Regions from separate parts of the Mesorhizobium sp. DCY119 genome, predicted to be linked through region 1. Evidence: riboswitches for the same ligand, from Rfam matches in the RefSeq annotation. Region 1 holds a riboswitch; each other region holds the start of a gene.

Region 1 (5,940 bases):
TTCGGCGGCAAGCGGATTTTCGGAAGCATCCTCGTCTCGCGCCGCGACGGCTGCGGCTGCGGCGTCGATCAGCGCAATCTGGGTCGGGAACATGTCGCGGAACAGGCCGGAAATGCGCCAGGTGACATCGACGCGCGGCCGCCCGACGGTTGCGGGCGGCAGTACCTCGATGCCGGTGATGCGGCCGGTGGCGGCGTCCCATTGCGGGCGGCAGCCCATCAGGAACAGGCCTTGCGCGATCTCCTCGCCGCCGGTGCGCAGCGAGGCGCTGCCCCAGAGATCGATCACCAGCGAGCGCGGCCAGTCGCCGTGATCCTGCAGATAACGCGTCAGCACTTCCTGCGCCCCGGCGCGGCCGAGGTCAAAGGCGGTCGGCGTTGGCATAGTGCGCGGATCGGCGGTGAAGAGATTGCGGCCGGTCGGCAGCACGTCTGTTCGGCCACGGGCCGGCGCGCCTGCGGGGCCGGCGGTGATGTGTCTGCCGTCGAGTGCTGCAATCAGCGCGTCGCGTTCGTTGTTCGCGCTTTGGCGACGCATGGCGTCAGTCTCGTCTTCTGCCGCGCGGCCATAGATATGCAGGCCGTCCTTGACGGCGAAGTCCTTCAGGTCGCAGAGCCAGGCGTCGATGCGGCGCAGCGCCTCGTCGGGAGCGTCGGTCCTGGCGACACCGGCTTCATGGGCGAGGCCGGTCTTGGCGGCGGTTTCGACGATCAGCCTGGCCAGCCGGTCGCGGCGGCGGCAGTCGAGGCCGTCGGCCTGTGCATATTCGTCGACCAGACGCTCCAGCATCTGCTGGTTTTCGTCGAGTCCGGCATGCGCGAGCGGCGGCGGCAGATGGCCGAGCGTGACCGCCGAAATCCGCCGCTTGGCCTGCGCTGCCTCGCCGGGATTGCTGACGATGAAGGGATATATGACGGGCAAGCTGCCGGTGACGATTTCGGGAAAGCAGGCGCTGCTCAGCGCCACGGTCTTGCCGGGCAGCCATTCCAGCGTGCCATGCGCGCCGACATGGACCAGCGCGTGGCAGCCGAATTTCTTGCGCAGCCACAGGCCGAAAGCGAGCAGCGCGTGACGGGGCGGCAGCGTTGGGTCGTGATAATCGGCGCGGCGGTCAGCCGAGCGTCCGCGATCCGGGGCAAGTGCTACGGTGATGTTGCCGAAGGTTGCGGCGCGGAAGGGGAAGGTTTCCACATCCGGCTTGCCCCACGCAGCCTCCACCGTCGCCCGCGCCTCCTCAGGCAGATCTTTCGCGAAGACAAGATAATCTTCTAAGCTCAGCCCATTATTGCCGTGCTCCAGCAAGCCCAATAGTTCGCGCGGCGATTCGGGAATCCCTTCAACAGCATAGCCCTGTTGCTTCAGGTCATGCAGCATGGCGAGAACACTGGAGGGAACGTCAAGACCGACGGCATAGCCGGTGCGGCCGGGCGCGCTTGGATAATCGGGAATGAGAATGGCGAGCTTGCGCGTCGGGCGCGGCTCGCGCTGGAGGCGGATGAAGGCTGCGACGAGGCTTGCCACTTGCTCGACGCGGTCCGGCTCGGGGTGATTGGCGAGACCCTTGAAAGCGAGGGCCGCGTCGACTTCGATCTCTGCCTTGAACGAAATCGCGCCGGCAAGGATGCGGCCGTCGAGTTCTGGCATGACCACATGCATTGCGAGATCGGCGGGGGCGAGGCCGCGCTGGTTCGTGGCCCAGGCGTCGCGGCGCGTGGTTGCGACGATAACCTGGAATACCGGCACGCCGGCGCGGTCGAACAGCGTTTCGCTGCCGGGCTCAGCGCCGGAGGCGAAGGCGGTTGCGGTGATGATCGCGGCGGGTTTCAGGTCTGCCAGCGCGTTTTCGACGAAGGCGAGGGAGGCCATGTCCTTCAGGCTGGAAACGAAGATCGGAACGGGGTTCATGCCATGTCGGCGCAGCGCCTCCACAAGCGCGTCGATCGGCGCGACATCGGCGGCGAGCAGCATCGAGCGGTAGAACAGGATGGGGATGACGGGGGCTTTTTCCTCCCCCCTTGAGGGGGAGGTGCCGCCAAAGGCGGCGGAGGGGGTTGCTGCGGCAGTGCTCGGCGTTTCTTGGCGTTGGCGCGCGGCCGGGACGACCCCACCCCCGGCCTGCGGCCGGACCCTCCCCTCGAGGGGGAGGGGGACGTCGCGCTCGACGACACCCCTTGCCGGGTCGTAAAAACCGGCCTTCGGCACCGTAACCGGCGCTGTTTGTGCGCCTTCTCCGCCGGCCAGCCCCGCCAGCCGCCGCACCAGCCCGCGCATATTCTCAGGTCCGCCCTCACGGAAATAGGCGAGCAGCCCGTCCAGCTGCTCGCGCGGCAGGGTCGAGCATTCGATCAGCCGGAGGTCTTCGTCGTGGCTTTCGCCGGGAAGCAGCGCCAGATGGATATTCTTCTCGCGGCACATTGCGGCGAGCCGGTCGCAGCCATAGCGCCACCAATCATAGCCGCCGAGGATGCGCACCAGAATGACCTTGGCCCGGCTGGCGGTGTGGTCGATCCACAGATCGACCGACATCGGGTGGCGCAGGTCGCGAAGGGCGGCCAATCGCATCGAGGGCAGCGTTTCGGCTTCTTGCTTCCATGCCGCCGCCAGTCCGGCCAGATCGCTGTCGGTGAAGGACAGGGCCACGATATCCGCCGGTGCTTGCCGCAGATCGACCGGCTCGACCAGATCGTCGAGCGAGGCGGATGTCGTGGTCAGTATGTGCATGGCGGCACGCTGTTGGTCAGTTGACCAGTATGCGCTCGATCGCGGCGCGATTCAGCCCCTTCAGGCCAATGACGACGAGACGCGAGCGGCGGTCGTCGGCAGCCGTCCAGGCGCGGTCGTAATAGTGGTTGACGCGTGGGCCGACGGCCTGGACCAGAAGCCGCATCGGCTTGCCGCCGACATCAACGAAACCCTTCACGCGCAGCACGTTTTCTTGTTCGGCAGCCGTCGCCACGCGCTTGGCCAGCGCGTCGGGATCGGAAATCGCCGGAAGCTCGATGATGAAGGAGTCAAAATCATCGTGCTCGTGGTCGAGTTCGTCGTCGTGATGGGTCTTGCGGTTCTCGATGTCGTCCTCGACGGCCAAACCGAGGCCGAGCAGCACCGAGGGATCGACCTTGCCCTGCGCGGTCGGGACGATTTTCACGGCGCGCGACAGATGCTCGCTGATGATGGCGTTGGCGCGGGCGCTGCCGGCTGCGTCGAGCAGATCGCTCTTGGAGAGAATGATGAGGTCGGCGCAGGCGACCTGATCCTCGAACACTTCCTCGACCGGGTCGTCATGATCGAGCGAATCGTCTTCCTGGCGCTGCGCCTGCAGAGCATCGAGGTCGGATGCAACCTTCCCTGCGGCCAGTGCGGGGCCATCCACCACGGCGACGACGCCGTCTACCGTCACGCGGCTCTTCACGCTCGGCCACTGGAATGCCTGCACCAGCGGCTTGGGCAGCGCCAGGCCGGAGGTCTCGATGATGATGTGATCGACTTTCGGCTCCAGCGCCAGGATCTGATCCAGCGCCGGCACGAAATCGTCGGCGACGGTGCAGCACAGGCAGCCATTGGCCAGCTCGACGATGTTTTCCTCCGGGCAGGCATCCACGCCGCAACCTTTGAGGATTTCGCCATCGATGCCGATATCGCCGAATTCGTTGACGATCAGGGCCAGCCGGCGGCCATTGGCGTTTTCGAGGATGTGGCGGATCAGCGTAGTCTTTCCGGCGCCGAGAAAGCCGGTGACGACGGTGCAGGGAACGCGGGCGGCGGAAGCGGTCATGAATTGTCCTTCAGGAGATCGAGGGGAGGGATGCGCGCGACGAGGCCGCGCTTGAGGCTGTCGGGGCGGCCGCGCCAAGGCAGGATGCCGTCGGTCGAGGTCGCGAAAAGCTTTGCGCCGGTGATCAGATCGGGTCCGCTTTCGGTCGTGAGGTCGCCGAAGACGTAGCTCCACGAGCCGTCGCGCAGCAGGGCAGCGCTCAGACGACTCTTGCAGTTGCCGAGGCATTCGACCTGTTTGACGGTGATCTTCTCGGGCGCTGCGGCGCGAATCGCACCTTGGGCAAGATGCTCGCCGGCGCGGGGCCGAGCATCCGAGCCGGTTTCGTCGCGACAGGAGGAGCAGACGAGAATCGTTACGCCGGGCGCGCCCAAATCTTGGGAGTCCTCGGCCAGTTGGATAGGATTGCCGTCGGCTTTCACAGAATCATGCTCCTTGCCCGGGACACCCGCCAGGCGGTCGGATTTTTCGTCTGACGGCAGGTCTCCTGGCTCGCGGGTCGTCGCTTCATGCCGCCTTCCCGGGAAAAATCCCAGTGGCTGTCGGCCTTCGGCTATCCGCTTACAGTTGCGGGGACAGCTGCGGACTTGGGCATGTTCGCCCGGCACCGCATTCCCTCTTAGCCCCTCCCTTTGCGGAGAGGGGACCGTCGCGGGCGAATTTAGGCGGTGGTGCCTTGCGCTGTCAACGCGTGGTTACGACGCGATTATGTCGGCCAACGCCGGGGCGAGGTCTCCGGCTGGCGATATCTCGATGCGATCGAGTTCGAGCCAGGACATCATCAGGCGCAGTTCTTCGATGAGAGCTGCGGCAGTGTGGTCCGGCGCGCCCGGTTCGGCATAGGCGGCCAGCACGCGCAGGACACGGCCCGGTCGGTCCGCCTTCACATCGATGCGCGCCACAATCGCGTCGCCGAGCAGGAAGGGCAGGACATAATAGCCATACTGCCGCTTTTCGGCGGGCGTGTAGATCTCGATGCGGTAGCGGAAATTGAACAGGCGCTCCGTGCGGGCGCGTTCCCAGACCAGCGGGTCGAAGGGGGCGAGGAGGGCGCGGGCCTCGACCTTGCGGGGGATGCGGGCACCGGCATGAAGCCAGGCCTGATGGGTCCAGCCTTTGACCCTGATGGGCAGAAGCTCGCCCGATTCGACCAGCTCCTCGATGCGGCCCTTCATGTCGGCGGGCGAAAGGCGGAAATAGTCGCGCAGGTCGCTGTAGGTGGCGATGCCGAGCGCGCGGGCCGAAATGCGCAGCAAGTCGCGATGCGCGTCGGGAGCCGACGGAATGGGCGCATTATATATGGAGGCGGGCAGGACGCGCTCGGGCAGGTCATAAAGACGCTCGAAGCCACGGCGCGAAGATGTTGTGATCCGCCCGGCCCAGAACAGCCATTCGAAAGCGTGTTTCTCGTCGCTCCAGCCCCACCAGCCGCCCGAGCCCTTGGCGCCATCGATGTCGGAAGCCGCGATCGGGCCTCGGTTGCGGACTTCCTGATAAATCTCATCGATCAGGCCTTCGTTCTCCCGCGCCCATTTCGCCAGCCCGGTGTACATTTCCTCGTGCCGGCCAGCCCGTTCCATGCGCCAGCGCATGAGGGGATAGGTTTCGACCGGAAGGAACGATGCCTCATGCGCCCAGTATTCAAAGAGCGCACGTTTTCGTGATGTGGCAGCGTTATCGAGTAACGCGCGCGGGTAGGGACCAAGCCGCGAGAACAGCGGCATGTAATGCGCCCGCACCACCGCACTGACGGAATCGATCTGCAGCAAGCCGATGCGCGAAAGCACCTTGTTGAGATGTCGCCGGTCGATGGTCCCTGTCGGTCGTGGATCGGCAAAACCCTGGGCGGCGAGCGCGATGCGTCGCGCCATGGCAAGCGGGATCGTTTCCTTCATTCTTCGGCCGTCCGGATATGCATGAGGCGGGTGTCTTTGCGTCAACTGGAATCGAAATGTGGAGTTCAGCCTAGCAGGCCTGCGACGGGAATTGTGTCAGGATAAAAAGTGGAGTAAAAAGGTAAGGAAATCAAATGCGCCTTGTGCAACGCAAATCGCTGAAAAGCGATTGGCGTAGCCATGCTTTCGCCAAGGTTTGACTTGCGTCCCCCGATTGCCTGCGCTAACCCTCGCCGCGTTGCAGCATAGTTTCTCGCCGCGGCCTTCGTA
Region 2 (5,940 bases), 2.3 Mb from region 1:
GCTTCGGCGGCTGCGCCTGCCACCAGCAGGGCAACAACGACCTTCTGATCCTGTCGCAGCCGGCAGCGATCGAGGAAATCCACTACAAATATGCCATCGCCGGCGCCGACATCATCGAGACCAACACCTTCTCCTCGACCTCCATTGCCCAGGCCGATTACGGCATGGAGGACATGGTCTACGATCTCAACCGTGATGGAGCGCGTCTCGTGCGCCGCGCGGCGATCCGTGCCGAGCAGGAAGACGGCAAGCGCCGCTTCGTCGCCGGCGCGCTCGGGCCGACCAACCGCACGGCCTCGATTTCGCCGGACGTCAACAATCCCGGCTACCGCGCCGTAACCTTCGACGATCTGCGCATCGCCTATGCCGAGCAGCTGCGCGGCCTGATCGACGGCGGCGCCGATTTGATCCTGATCGAGACCATCTTCGACACGCTGAACGCCAAGGCTGCGATCTTCGCCTGCAGCGAGGTCTTTGCCGAGAAGGGCATCGATCTGCCGATCATGATTTCGGGCACCATCACCGACCTTTCCGGCCGCACTTTGTCGGGCCAGACGCCGACGGCCTTCTGGCATTCGGTTCGCCACGCCAGCCCGTTCACCATCGGGCTCAACTGCGCGCTCGGCGCCAACGCCATGCGCGCGCATCTGTCCGAAATTTCGGATGTCGCCGACACTTTCGTCTGCGCCTATCCCAATGCCGGCCTGCCCAACGAATTCGGCCAGTATGACGAGAGCCCGGAATTCATGGCGGCGCAGATCGAGGATTTTGCGCGCGAAGGCCTGGTCAACATCGTCGGCGGTTGCTGCGGCTCGACGCCCGAGCATATCCGCGCCATCGCCGAAGTCGTGAAGAAATATCCGCCGCGCGCACTGCCCGAGATCGAGCCGAAGATGCGGCTGTCGGGCCTCGAGCCTTTCGTGCTCACCGACGAAATCCCCTTCGTCAATGTCGGCGAGCGCACCAACGTCACCGGCTCGGCCAAATTCCGCAAGCTCGTTACGGCCGGAGACTACGCCGCAGCCCTCGATGTCGCGCGCGATCAGGTCGTCAATGGCGCGCAGATCATCGACATCAACATGGATGAAGGCCTGATCGACTCGCAAAAGGCGATGGTCGAATATCTCAACCTCATCGCCGCCGAACCCGATATCGCCCGCGTGCCGGTGATGATCGACAGTTCCAAATGGGATGTGATTGAGGCCGGCCTGAAATGCGTGCAGGGCAAGCCGCTGGTCAATTCCATCTCGATGAAGGAAGGCGAGGAGGCTTTCCTGCATCACGCGAAGCTGTGCCGGGCCTATGGTGCGGCGGTCGTCGTCATGGCCTTCGACGAGCAGGGCCAGGCCGACACGCAAGCCAGAAAAGTCGAGATCTGCACCCGCGCCTACAAGCTGCTCACCGAGCAGGCCGGCTTCCCGCCGGAAGACATCATCTTCGACCCCAACATCTTCGCGGTCGCCACCGGCATCGAGGAGCACAACAATTACGGCGTCGATTTCATCGAAGCGACGCGCGAAATCATCAATACGCTGCCGCATGTCCATATCTCCGGCGGCGTCTCCAACCTGTCTTTCTCCTTCCGCGGCAACGAGCCGGTGCGCGAGGCCATGCACGCCGTGTTCCTCTATCACGCCATCCAGGCGGGCATGGACATGGGCATCGTCAATGCCGGCCAGCTCGCCGTCTACGAATCGATCGATCCGGAACTGCGCAAGGCCTGCGAGGACGTCGTGCTCAACCGCCGCGACGATGGCACCGAGCGCCTGCTGGAGCTTGCCGAGCGCTACAAGGGCACGGCCGGCAAGGAGGCCAAGGAGCGCGATCTTGCCTGGCGCGAATGGCCGGTCGAGCAGCGCATTTCACACGCGCTGGTCAATGGCATCACCGAATTCATCGACGCCGACACCGACGAGGCGCGGCTGAAGGCCGAGCGCCCTCTGCACGTCATCGAAGGCCCGCTGATGGCCGGCATGAATGTCGTCGGGGACCTGTTCGGCGCGGGCAAGATGTTCCTGCCGCAGGTGGTCAAGTCGGCCCGCGTCATGAAGCAGGCGGTTGCCGGCCTCCTGCCGCATATGGAAGCCGAGAAGATCGCCAATGCCAAGAACGGCATTGCCTCCAGTGGTCGCGAGAGTGCGGGAAAAATCCTGATGGCGACGGTGAAGGGCGATGTCCACGACATCGGCAAGAACATCGTCGGCGTCGTGCTTGCCTGCAACAACTACGAGATCATCGATCTCGGCGTCATGGTGCCGGCAACCAAGATACTGCAGACAGCGAAAGAGCAGAATGTCGACATCATCGGCCTGTCCGGCCTGATCACGCCCTCGCTCGACGAGATGGTGCATGTCGCTGCCGAGATGGAGCGCGAGGGCTTCAGCGTCCCGCTGCTCATCGGCGGGGCGACGACCAGCCGCGTGCACACTGCGGTGAAAATCCACCCGCGCTATGAGCGCGGCCAGACCGTCTATGTCACCGACGCCAGCCGTGCCGTTGGCGTGGTTTCCAGCCTGCTGTCGGCCGACGCCAAGCCCGGCTATGTCGATAATGTCCGTGCCGAGTACAAGAAGGTGGCGGATGCCCATGCCCGCTCCGAGGCTGACAAGCAGCGCCTGCCGCTGGCCAAGGCGCGCGCCAACGCCCACAGGATCGACTGGACGAACTACCAGCCACCAAAGCCGTCCTTCCTCGGCACGCGCACCTTCGAGAACTGGGACCTTGCCGAACTCGCCCGCTACATCGACTGGACGCCCTTCTTCCAGACATGGGAGCTGAAGGGCCGCTATCCGAAAATCCTTGAAGACGAGGCGCAGGGCCCGGCCGCGCGCCAACTCTTCGAGGATGCGCAGGCGATGTTGAAGCAGATTATCGCCGAAAAATGGTTCACGCCAAAGGGCGTCATCGGCTTCTGGCCGGCCAATGCCATCGGCGACGACGTTCGGCTCTACACCGACGAGGGCAGGGCGCAGGAACTCGCAACCTTCTTCACGCTGCGCCAGCAACTGGCCAAGCGCGACGGCCGCCCGAACGTGGCGCTGTCGGATTTCGTCGCGCCCGCCGACAGCGGCAAGCCCGATTATGTCGGCGGCTTCGTGGTCACGGCGGGCATCGAGGAGGTAGCGATTGCCGAGCGCTTCGAGCGCGCCAACGACGACTATTCCTCGATCCTCGTCAAGGCGCTGGCCGACCGCTTCGCCGAGGCTTTTGCCGAGCGCATGCATGAAAAAGTGCGCAAGGAATTCTGGGGTTACGCGCCGAATGAGGCCCTCGCGCCGGACGAGTTGATCGGCGAGCCCTATCAGGGCATCCGTCCCGCGCCCGGCTATCCGGCGCAGCCAGACCATACCGAGAAGGTGACGCTGTTCAGGCTGCTCGATGCCGAGAAAAAGGCTGGTGTCAGCCTGACCGAAAGCATGGCGATGTGGCCCGGCTCGTCCGTCTCGGGCATGTACCTCTCGCACCCCGAAAGCTATTATTTCGGTGTTGCCAAGGTCGAGCGGGATCAGGTCGAGGACTACGCCGCCCGCAAGGACATGGCGGTGATCGAGGTCGAACGCTGGCTCGGTCCGATCCTCAATTACGTGCCGGCACCCCGTGCCGAGGCGGCGGAATAGCAGCGGATTTTTCCGCTGTCGCCTTTGCGCTTGGGCCATGTCGCTTTCGTATCGCCGTGCGCGCCGATTCGGTGATTATATCGGGACACTTGAGGTGCTGGTGCGCTTGATCGCGGACCGGAGAATTGGGAAGCCGGTTTGATGCCGGCGCTGCCCCCGCAACGGTGGTGGAGAATGTCACGGCGGGAGACCACTGGGCCGCAAATGGCTTGGGAAGGTGTCCGTGACGGGTCCTGCAGGACCGCTCCAGAGCCCGGAAACCAGCCTTGAGTGTTGTAAATTCGACTGATCGCGGTGGGCGATCAAGCGGCGGATTTTTGCGCGGACAGGCTCCAGCGGGCGTTGCCGTGCAATCTTTCTCCCCTGACATCACCACCAGTTCAGTCCTTGGATAGCGAGGACAGGACATGGATGCGCGCAATGAGATGCTGCGGCAGTTACGCAACCGCCGCGAGGGCTTCAGCCTCGAGCAGGCTTTCTACACCGATCCGGACTATTTCAAGCTGGATCTTGAGCTGATCTGGTATCGCGACTGGCTGTTCCTCGGCCATGATTGCGAATTGCCCAAGCCCGGCAGCTACATCACCGCGCAGATCGGCGACTATCCCGTGCTGGTCGTGCGCGACCAGAAGGGCGACATCCGCGCCTTCCACAATTCCTGCCGCCATCGCGGCTCGCGCGTCTGCACCGCCGAAAAGGGCACGACGGCCAAGCTCGTCTGCCCCTATCACCAGTGGACCTATGAGCTCGACGGCCGCCTGCTGTTTGCCCGCCAGATGGCCGAGGGCTTCGATAAGAACCAGTTCGGCCTGAAGCCCGTCGCCTGCGAAAGCGTCGGCGGCTACATCTTCATCTGCCTCGCCAAGGAGCCTGCGGATTTCGCGCCGATGCGGGCGATGGTCGAGCCTTATCTTTTGCCGCACCGCCTGCGCGACGCGAAGGTCGCTTTCGAAAGCACCATCGTCGAGAAGGGCAACTGGAAGCTGGTCTGGGAAAACAACCGCGAGTGCTATCACTGCGCGGCGAACCATCCCGAACTTTGTAAGACCTTCCCGGAAGCTCCGACAGTCACCGGCGTCAACGGTGCCGAAAGCGATCCCGAAATGCTTGCCCATTGGGCGAAGTGCGAGGCTGTCGGCCTGCCGAGCAAGTTCCGCATCGATGCCGGTGGCCAGTACCGTGCCACGCGTGCGCCGCTGCTGCGCGACGCCGTCAGCTACACGATGTCCGGCAAGCGCGCGGTGAGGAAGAACCTTTCCGATATCGTCACTGCCGACAAGATCGGCGCGCTGCTGCTCTATCACTACCCGACCACCTGGAACCATGTGCTGGGCGACCACGCCGTCACCTTCCGCGTGCTGCCGATCTCGGCAACCGAAACGGCAGTCACCACCAAATGGCTGGTGCACAAGGATGCGGTCGAGGGTGTCGACTACGATCTCGCTGAACTCACCCATGTCTGGACCGAGACCAACGATCAGGACCGCAGGATCGTCGAGGAAAATGCCTTCGGCATCAAGTCGCCGGCCTATGAGCCCGGACCTTACTCGGTCGAGCATGAGGGCGGCGTGATGCAGTTCGTCGAATGGTACTGCAACTTCATCGAGCCGCGCCTGACCGACGACGAAAAGCCGGCGCTGCGCAGCGTGGCCTAAGACCATGAGCCCGAACCGTAGGACCGCGTTAGCGAAAAGTGGTTGCCGGTTTTCGGACAAGCTCATGGTCAATCAAACGGAACTAAGCGGATGAACGCGATGACGGAACTTTCCCTTTATCGGCATCTGGACGAGATGGTGCCGTGGAACGACCGGCTGCAGGTGCTGGAATGCATCGGCGTGATCGACGAGGCGTCGGAGGTGAAGACCTTCATCTTCCGCTCCGACAACCAGACCTGGTTCCGCTACCAGCCCGGCCAGTTCGTCACGCTGGAACTGCCGCTGGAAGACGGCCCGCTGATGCGCACCTACACGCTGTCCTCCAGCCCGTCGCGGCCGTTCTCCATCGCGGTCACGGTCAAGGCGCAGGCCGGCAGCGTCGGCACGCGCTGGATGTTCGACAATCTCGTGCCCGGCGTCCACATCAAGGCCTACGGCCCGGCAGGCGATTTCTCCCATCACAACCATCCGTCGGCGAAATACCTGTTCGTCTCCGCCGGTTCCGGCGTCACGCCGATGATGTCGATGCTGCGCTGGCTGAACGATTGCGCGCCATGGACCGACGTCGCCTTCGTCAACTGCGCGCGCCGCCCGGAAGAGATCATCTTCCGCAAGGAGCTGGAACTGCTCGGCAGCCGCATGCCCGGCCTGTCGCTCGGCTTCCTCAT
Region 3 (5,940 bases), 1.5 Mb from region 1:
GCACCAGCAGACGGTTTTCGGGGAAACGGTCGCCGGAAATCACAATGCTGCCATCGAGCACATAGATGGCGCGTTCCTCGGCGTCGGCTGGAATGCTGTAGCTGGCGCCGGGGGCGAGGCGGATATCGGCGTAGAGCGTGTCGTGATAGGTCGTCACCGGCGCGCGCATGCCTTCAAGCTCGCCGATCACGACGCGACCGGTCACGCCCTCGGCACTGAATTCGGGCAGCGTTGCGCTTGCGGTGTTCTCGAACACCGGCGCGATTTCCTCCTTGTGGTCGGGCAGCGCGATCCAGGTCTGCAGGCCGGAAACCGACATCGGCGCCCCGCGCATTTCCTCGGGCGTGCGCTCGGAGTGGACGATGCCGCGCCCGGCGGTCATCAGGTTCACGTCACCGGGCGAGATCACCATCTCCGTGCCGAGCGAATCGCGGTGCCTTATCTTGCCATCGAACAGATAGGTGACGGTCGAAAGACCGATATGCGGATGCGGGCGCACGTCGAGCGCCTTGCCGGCGCGCAGGATGGCCGGACCCATGCGGTCGAAGAAGATGAACGGCCCGACCAGCCTGCGCTTGGCCGTCGGCAGTGCGCGCCGCACCTCGAAACCGCCGATGTCCTTGGCGTTGGGAATGACCATCAGCTCGATGGCATCGCAGGAGAAGGCGTCACCCGGTTCGGGATCGCGTGCGGGAAAAAAGCTCATGGGACACTCCGGTCTGCGGTTGCGTTCAACCTTATGCAGAGAGGCTACGCCCCAAGCGCGACAATCGAAAGTCCCATACCGGAGACGGCATGTTCAATCGCTGAGCCTAGAACAGGCGCACGACAAGCGTCATGCGTTTGCAAAACGCAGCGCCGAACGGGCCTTCGCCTTGGCGGCTTCTTCCTCGCGGTTGCGCGGATGCTGGTGCGTTTCCATCGAATGCAGCAGTTCGTGCGCCGCCTCCCCTATCTTATCGACGGCGCGGTTGAAGGCTTCCTCGTTCTTCTTGGAAGGTTTCGTCGTACCGCTCAGCTTGCGGACGAACTGAAGTGCTGCGTCGCGGATCTCGTCATGCGTCGCCGGTGGCTCGAAATTGAACAACGTCTTGATATTGCGGCACATCGTCAGCTCCCGGATTTTCCATCGACCCTTTGTCTGCTTCATAACTGGGCGCGAGGTGCCGCGACGTCAAGTCATTCACCGTCGAGCGGCTCCGTGCCCACGGGCTTGCCGTCGCGCGACAGGCGGATTTTCTCGACCTTGTCCTCGGCGGCCTTGAGCAGCCGGTCGCAATGGGTCTTCAGCGCTTCGCCGCGCTCATAGATCTTGATCGACTGGTCGAGCGGCACGTCGCCGCGCTCCAGATCGTCGACGATCTTTTCCAGCGCCTCCAGCGCCTGCTCGAAGCTCATCGCCTTGATTTCTTCACTCGGCTCGGTAGCCATTCCTTATCCTTTCATCAGGCGCTTCACATGCGCCGCGACCGAGAACGACAGGCCCTCGAGGTCGTATCCGCCTTCCAGCAGGCTGACGAGCCGGTTGCTCGCATGGCGCGTGGCGCGGTCCATGAGTTCGCCGGTCGCCCAGTCGAAATCGTCTTCGGTCAGGTTGATCTCGGCCAGCGGGTCGCGGTGATGCGCATCGAAACCGGCCGAAATGATGATCAGGTCCGGCGCGAAATCGTCGATCGCCGAAAACACGCGCGAACGCATCGCCTCGCGAAAAATGTCGCTGCCGGTCTGCGGGGCCAGCGGCGCGTTGACGATGTTGCCGGCGCCGGTCTCGTTCTTCGCGCCGGTGCCGGGGTAAAGCGGCATCTGGTGCGTCGAGCAGTAGAGCACGGACGGGTCGTCCCAGAAGATGTCCTGCGTGCCGTTGCCGTGATGCACGTCCCAGTCGACGATGGCGACGCGCTCGGCGCCGTGCTTCTTCTGTGCATAGCGCGCGGCGATCGCGGCATTGTTGAACAGGCAGAAGCCCATCGCCGTGGTCTTTTCGGCATGGTGCCCCGGCGGGCGGCTGGCGACGAAGACATTGTCGGCCTTGCCGGAAAACACGTCGTCCACAGCCGCGTTCGCCGCACCTATCGCCGTCAGCGCCGCGATCCAGCTTTTGGGGCTGGCGGAGGTGTCGGCGTCGATGGAACGGATACCCTCTTGCGGGATAGCCGCGCGCACCTTTTCGACATGGCTTTCCGGGTGAGCGTAAAGAATCGTCGCCTCGTCGCCCTCCGGTGCCTCGACTCGGTCGAGTGCGGCAAAGGCCTCGTCTTCCAGCACGCGCGCGATTGCACGCAGGCGGTCCGGGCGCTCCGGGTGGCCGGGCGGCGTCAGATGCTCGAGATAGATCGGATGTGAATAGAGACGCGTCGTCATGCAAACATCCTATCAGGAAAGACCGTGCCGCCGCCATGCGTCGGCCCCCGAAGCCTGGGGAAAATCCTCTTTGCGAAGTCATAGGTCGGCATCGGGGGATGTTTTTGCAAGCGTTGCGCGTTAAGTCTTCGGCACTGTCAGGTGCCCGCCGCAAGGTGGGAGAATCGGGAACACGGTGAAAATCCGTGGCGTGCCCAACGCTGTAAGGGGAACCGCATCGGCAAATGCCACTGTTCGCGAGAACGGGAAGGCGCCGCAAGCGGGATGAACCCAAGCCAGAAGACCGGCCCGGTAGAGATAGTCATCCGCGTGGACAGGCGGAGCGACATTTTTCGATCGCAAGGGGAAATGCGATGAATGTTGTCCGCAACCACGTCTGCCGTGAAAATGCTTTCGAAGACGCCGAGCGCGATGCCGTCTACCGCGCCATCTTCACCCGCCGCGACGTGCGCAGCCATTTTCGTCCAGACCCGATAGACGATACGGTGCTGGCCCGGCTGCTTCTCGCCGCCCATCACGCGCCTTCCGTCGGCTTCATGCAGCCCTGGAACTTTATCGTCGTCCGCGACATGCAGCGCCGGCAGGCCGTGCGCGATCTTTTCCTCGCCGCCCGCGAGCAGGAACTGCCTAATATCGCCGAGGAGCGGCAGGCGCTCTACCGCAAGCTGAAACTGGAAGGCATCTGCGAAAGCGCGCTGAACCTCTGCATCACCTGCGACCGCTCTCGCTCGAAGGGTTCGCCGCTCGGCCGCTGGCACAATCCCGAGATGGACGTCTACAGCACCGTTTGCGCCGTGCAGAATTTCTGGCTGGCGGCGCGCACTGAGGGCATCGGCGTCGGGTGGGTCAGCATCCTCGACGCGGACGCTTTGAAGCGCGTGCTGAACATTCCCGGCCACGTCGTTCCGATCGCCTATCTCTGCGTCAGCCATGTCTCGGAATTCGCGCCGCGACCCGACCTCGAACGAAACGGCTGGGGCGCCCGCCTGCCGCTCTCCAGCCTGATCATGAGCGAGACCTTTGGCGGCGAAGGCGAAGACGCACTGAAGGAGGTCGCTGACGAAGCGAACCGTTCGTGACCCCTCTCAGCCCTTCTCGACCAGCAGCCCGTTAAGCAAGGTCTTGAAGGCCGAGACGGCTTTGCGTGAGGTTTCCTCGGGATCATCGGAATTCGCGATCCTCTGCGATGCTTGGCTGCTCGCGCCATTGATCAGCCGCGCAGCTGTGCCCGCATCGAGATCGGGAACGACAATCCCCTCCTCCTGCAACCGGGTCAGGTTTTCCGTCATCGAGGCTTCGCAGGCGCTGGCGTTCGGCCATTGCGACGGATCGCCCAGCACGGCAGGGGCGTCGCGGAACAGGATGCGCTGGATTTCCGGGTCGAGCGCCAGTTCGATGTAGCTCGTGCATTCGTCGACGAAATGCTGCCAGCGCGTCGGCGCCTTTTCCGCGATTTCGCGCACCCGCACCGCCATCTCGCCGTCGATCTCGGCAATGACGGCCTGAAGCAACCCCTTCTTGTCGCCGAAGTGATGATAAAGCGCGCCGCGCGTCAGGCCGGCTGCGGCGGTGAAATCGTCCATCGATGCTTCCGCATAGCCGACAGTGCCGAAGGCATGACGCGCAGCCTCCACCAGCTTGGCGCGCGTTTCGGCGATCATCTCCTTGCGTGGTTTATGCGCCATCAAATCTCCTTCGCATACGATGCGTATATTATTTGACATACGCGACGTATGCAACTATCTAGATTGCATACGCCACGTATGTAAGTGGTGCCCCTCTGGAAATCCAGGAGCGTTCGATGTCCAACCCCTATAGCGAGATATTCAAGGCGCCGGGAGCCAAAGGCTTCGCTGCCGCCGGTTTTATTGCGCGGCTGCCAATCGCCATGGCGCCGATCGGCATCGTCGCCATGCTGTCGCAGACCCATGGCGAATACTGGCTGGCGGGTGCCGTCTCTGCAACCTATGCGCTGACCAATGCGGTCTTCGCCCCTCAGATCTCGCGGCTGGTCGATCGCCTCGGCCAGACAAGGGTACTCGTGCCGACAACGATCATCTCGGTGATCGCCTTCGCCGCACTCCTGATCGCCACCAACCAGAACTGGCCGATCTGGACATTGTTCGTATCGGCGTTTGTGGCCGCGGCAATGCCCAGCATGCCGGCAATGGTGCGTGCGCGCTGGTCCGAGATTTTCCACGACCGTCCTGAACTCAACACCGCCTTCGCCTTCGAATCGGCTGCGGACGAACTCGTCTATATCGCCGGCGCGTCGCTGTCGGTGGGCCTCAGCGTGGCCCTGTTCCCGGAAGCGGGCATGCTGGCGAGCACGCTGTTCCTCGCATTCGGATCGGTGGCCTTCATCCTGCAACATTCGACGGAACCCGGAATCAGGCCGCTGGACCATGGTGGCGGCGGCTCGGCGATCCGGCAGCGGCCGGTTCAGATCATCACCTTTGCCCTGATCTTCATCGGCGCGATCTTCGCGACCGCTGAAGTCAGCGCGGTGGCGATCACCAAGGAACTCGGCCAGCCGAGCGCTGCAAGCCTTGTCATCGGCGTCTATGCCGTCGGCTCCTTCGTGGTCGGCCTGATCATCGGCGCGCTGAACCTGAAAATGCCGTTGCAACGCCAGCTGGCCATCGCGGTCGCCATCATTGCGCTGACGACACTGCCGCTGCTGGTCGTGAATACCGTGCCGTTGCTGGCGCTGGCCATCTTCGTCAGCGGCGTGGCTATCTCGCCCACCTTCATCACCGCTTTCGGCCTGATCGAGCGCCGCGTACCGGCAGCAATGCTGACCGAAGGGGTCACCTGGGTGATGACCGGCATCGGCATCGGCATGGCGCTCGGCTCATTCGCAACCGGATGGGTGGTGGATAATTACGGCGCCCACAACGGCTTCTGGGTGTCGGTGGCAGCCGGCACGATTGCGCTGCTGACCGTGCTTCTGGGCCAGAGGTCGCTCGGCGGCGAGAGACGCATGGTTTCGCCATTGCCGCAGCCGGCAGAATAAGCCGGCTGCAAAGAAGAAGGGCTCCGGTCGGTCGACCGGAGCCCTTCGTTTTTTCAGGTTTTCCGTTTTACAGGATTTCGGTCTTGGCGATCTTGATGCCGAAACCTTCCAGCCCGATGTAGTGGCGCTCGCGCGAGGCGATCAGGTTGATCGAGGAAATGCCGAGATCCTTCAGTATCTGCGCGCCAAGGCCGATCTGGCGCCACTCATCCTCGCGCCGCCGCGCTTCCTCATGGTCCTCACGGTCGTGCGTGGGCCGATTGCGCCCCTGATCGGCAACGCCGACCGAGCCTTCGCGCAGATAGACGATGACGCCGCGCTCGCGCTCACCAAGCGCCTTCACGATCTGGTCGAGACGGCATCCCGTGCCGAAGACATCGGCAACGACATCCTCGGTTTGAAGCCGTACGGGCACTTCGACGCCGTCGCGGATATCGCCGAAGACGATGGCAAGATGGTGCATGACGTCCCATGGCAGCGTGTAGGTATAGGCCTTGGCCTTGCCGCCGGGCGTGTCGATATCGAAAGTATCGACGCGCTGGATCAGCGTTTCCTGGCGCTGG

Evidence for each region. A riboswitch is a leader RNA that binds a small molecule or an ion and turns the genes downstream of it on or off. The one in region 1 is predicted to bind cobalamin.
Region 2: it holds a riboswitch for cobalamin, as region 1 does, so the genes downstream of both, DZG07_RS23430 (aromatic ring-hydroxylating dioxygenase subunit alpha) here and DZG07_RS10715 (DUF1636 family protein) in region 1, are expected to answer to the same signal.
Region 3: it holds a riboswitch for cobalamin, as region 1 does, so the genes downstream of both, bluB (5,6-dimethylbenzimidazole synthase) here and DZG07_RS10715 (DUF1636 family protein) in region 1, are expected to answer to the same signal.

The regions. Positions count from the first base shown of each region.
Region 1 covers NZ_CP031834.1:2,215,007-2,220,946, forward strand. Annotated here, with positions in the region: gene cobN (cobaltochelatase subunit CobN) at 1-2,721, opposite strand, end outside; gene cobW (cobalamin biosynthesis protein CobW) at 2,738-3,775, opposite strand; gene DZG07_RS10715 (DUF1636 family protein) at 3,772-4,197, opposite strand; cobalamin riboswitch at 4,235-4,441, opposite strand; gene DZG07_RS10720 (winged helix-turn-helix domain-containing protein) at 4,471-5,670, opposite strand.
Region 2 covers NZ_CP031834.1:4,791,961-4,797,900, reverse strand. Annotated here, with positions in the region: gene metH (methionine synthase) at 1-3,617, shown strand, start outside; cobalamin riboswitch at 3,693-3,901, shown strand; gene DZG07_RS23430 (aromatic ring-hydroxylating dioxygenase subunit alpha) at 4,025-5,272, shown strand; gene DZG07_RS23425 (hybrid-cluster NAD(P)-dependent oxidoreductase) at 5,372-5,940, shown strand, end outside.
Region 3 covers NZ_CP031834.1:3,759,547-3,765,486, forward strand. Annotated here, with positions in the region: gene DZG07_RS18260 (pirin family protein) at 1-706, opposite strand, end outside; gene DZG07_RS18265 (DUF2277 domain-containing protein) at 836-1,108, opposite strand; gene DZG07_RS18270 (exodeoxyribonuclease VII small subunit) at 1,180-1,431, opposite strand; gene DZG07_RS18275 (histone deacetylase family protein) at 1,435-2,361, opposite strand; cobalamin riboswitch at 2,484-2,668, shown strand; gene bluB (5,6-dimethylbenzimidazole synthase) at 2,715-3,440, shown strand; gene DZG07_RS18285 (TetR/AcrR family transcriptional regulator) at 3,447-4,046, opposite strand; gene DZG07_RS18290 (MFS transporter) at 4,163-5,377, shown strand; gene ribB (3,4-dihydroxy-2-butanone-4-phosphate synthase) at 5,445-5,940, opposite strand, start outside.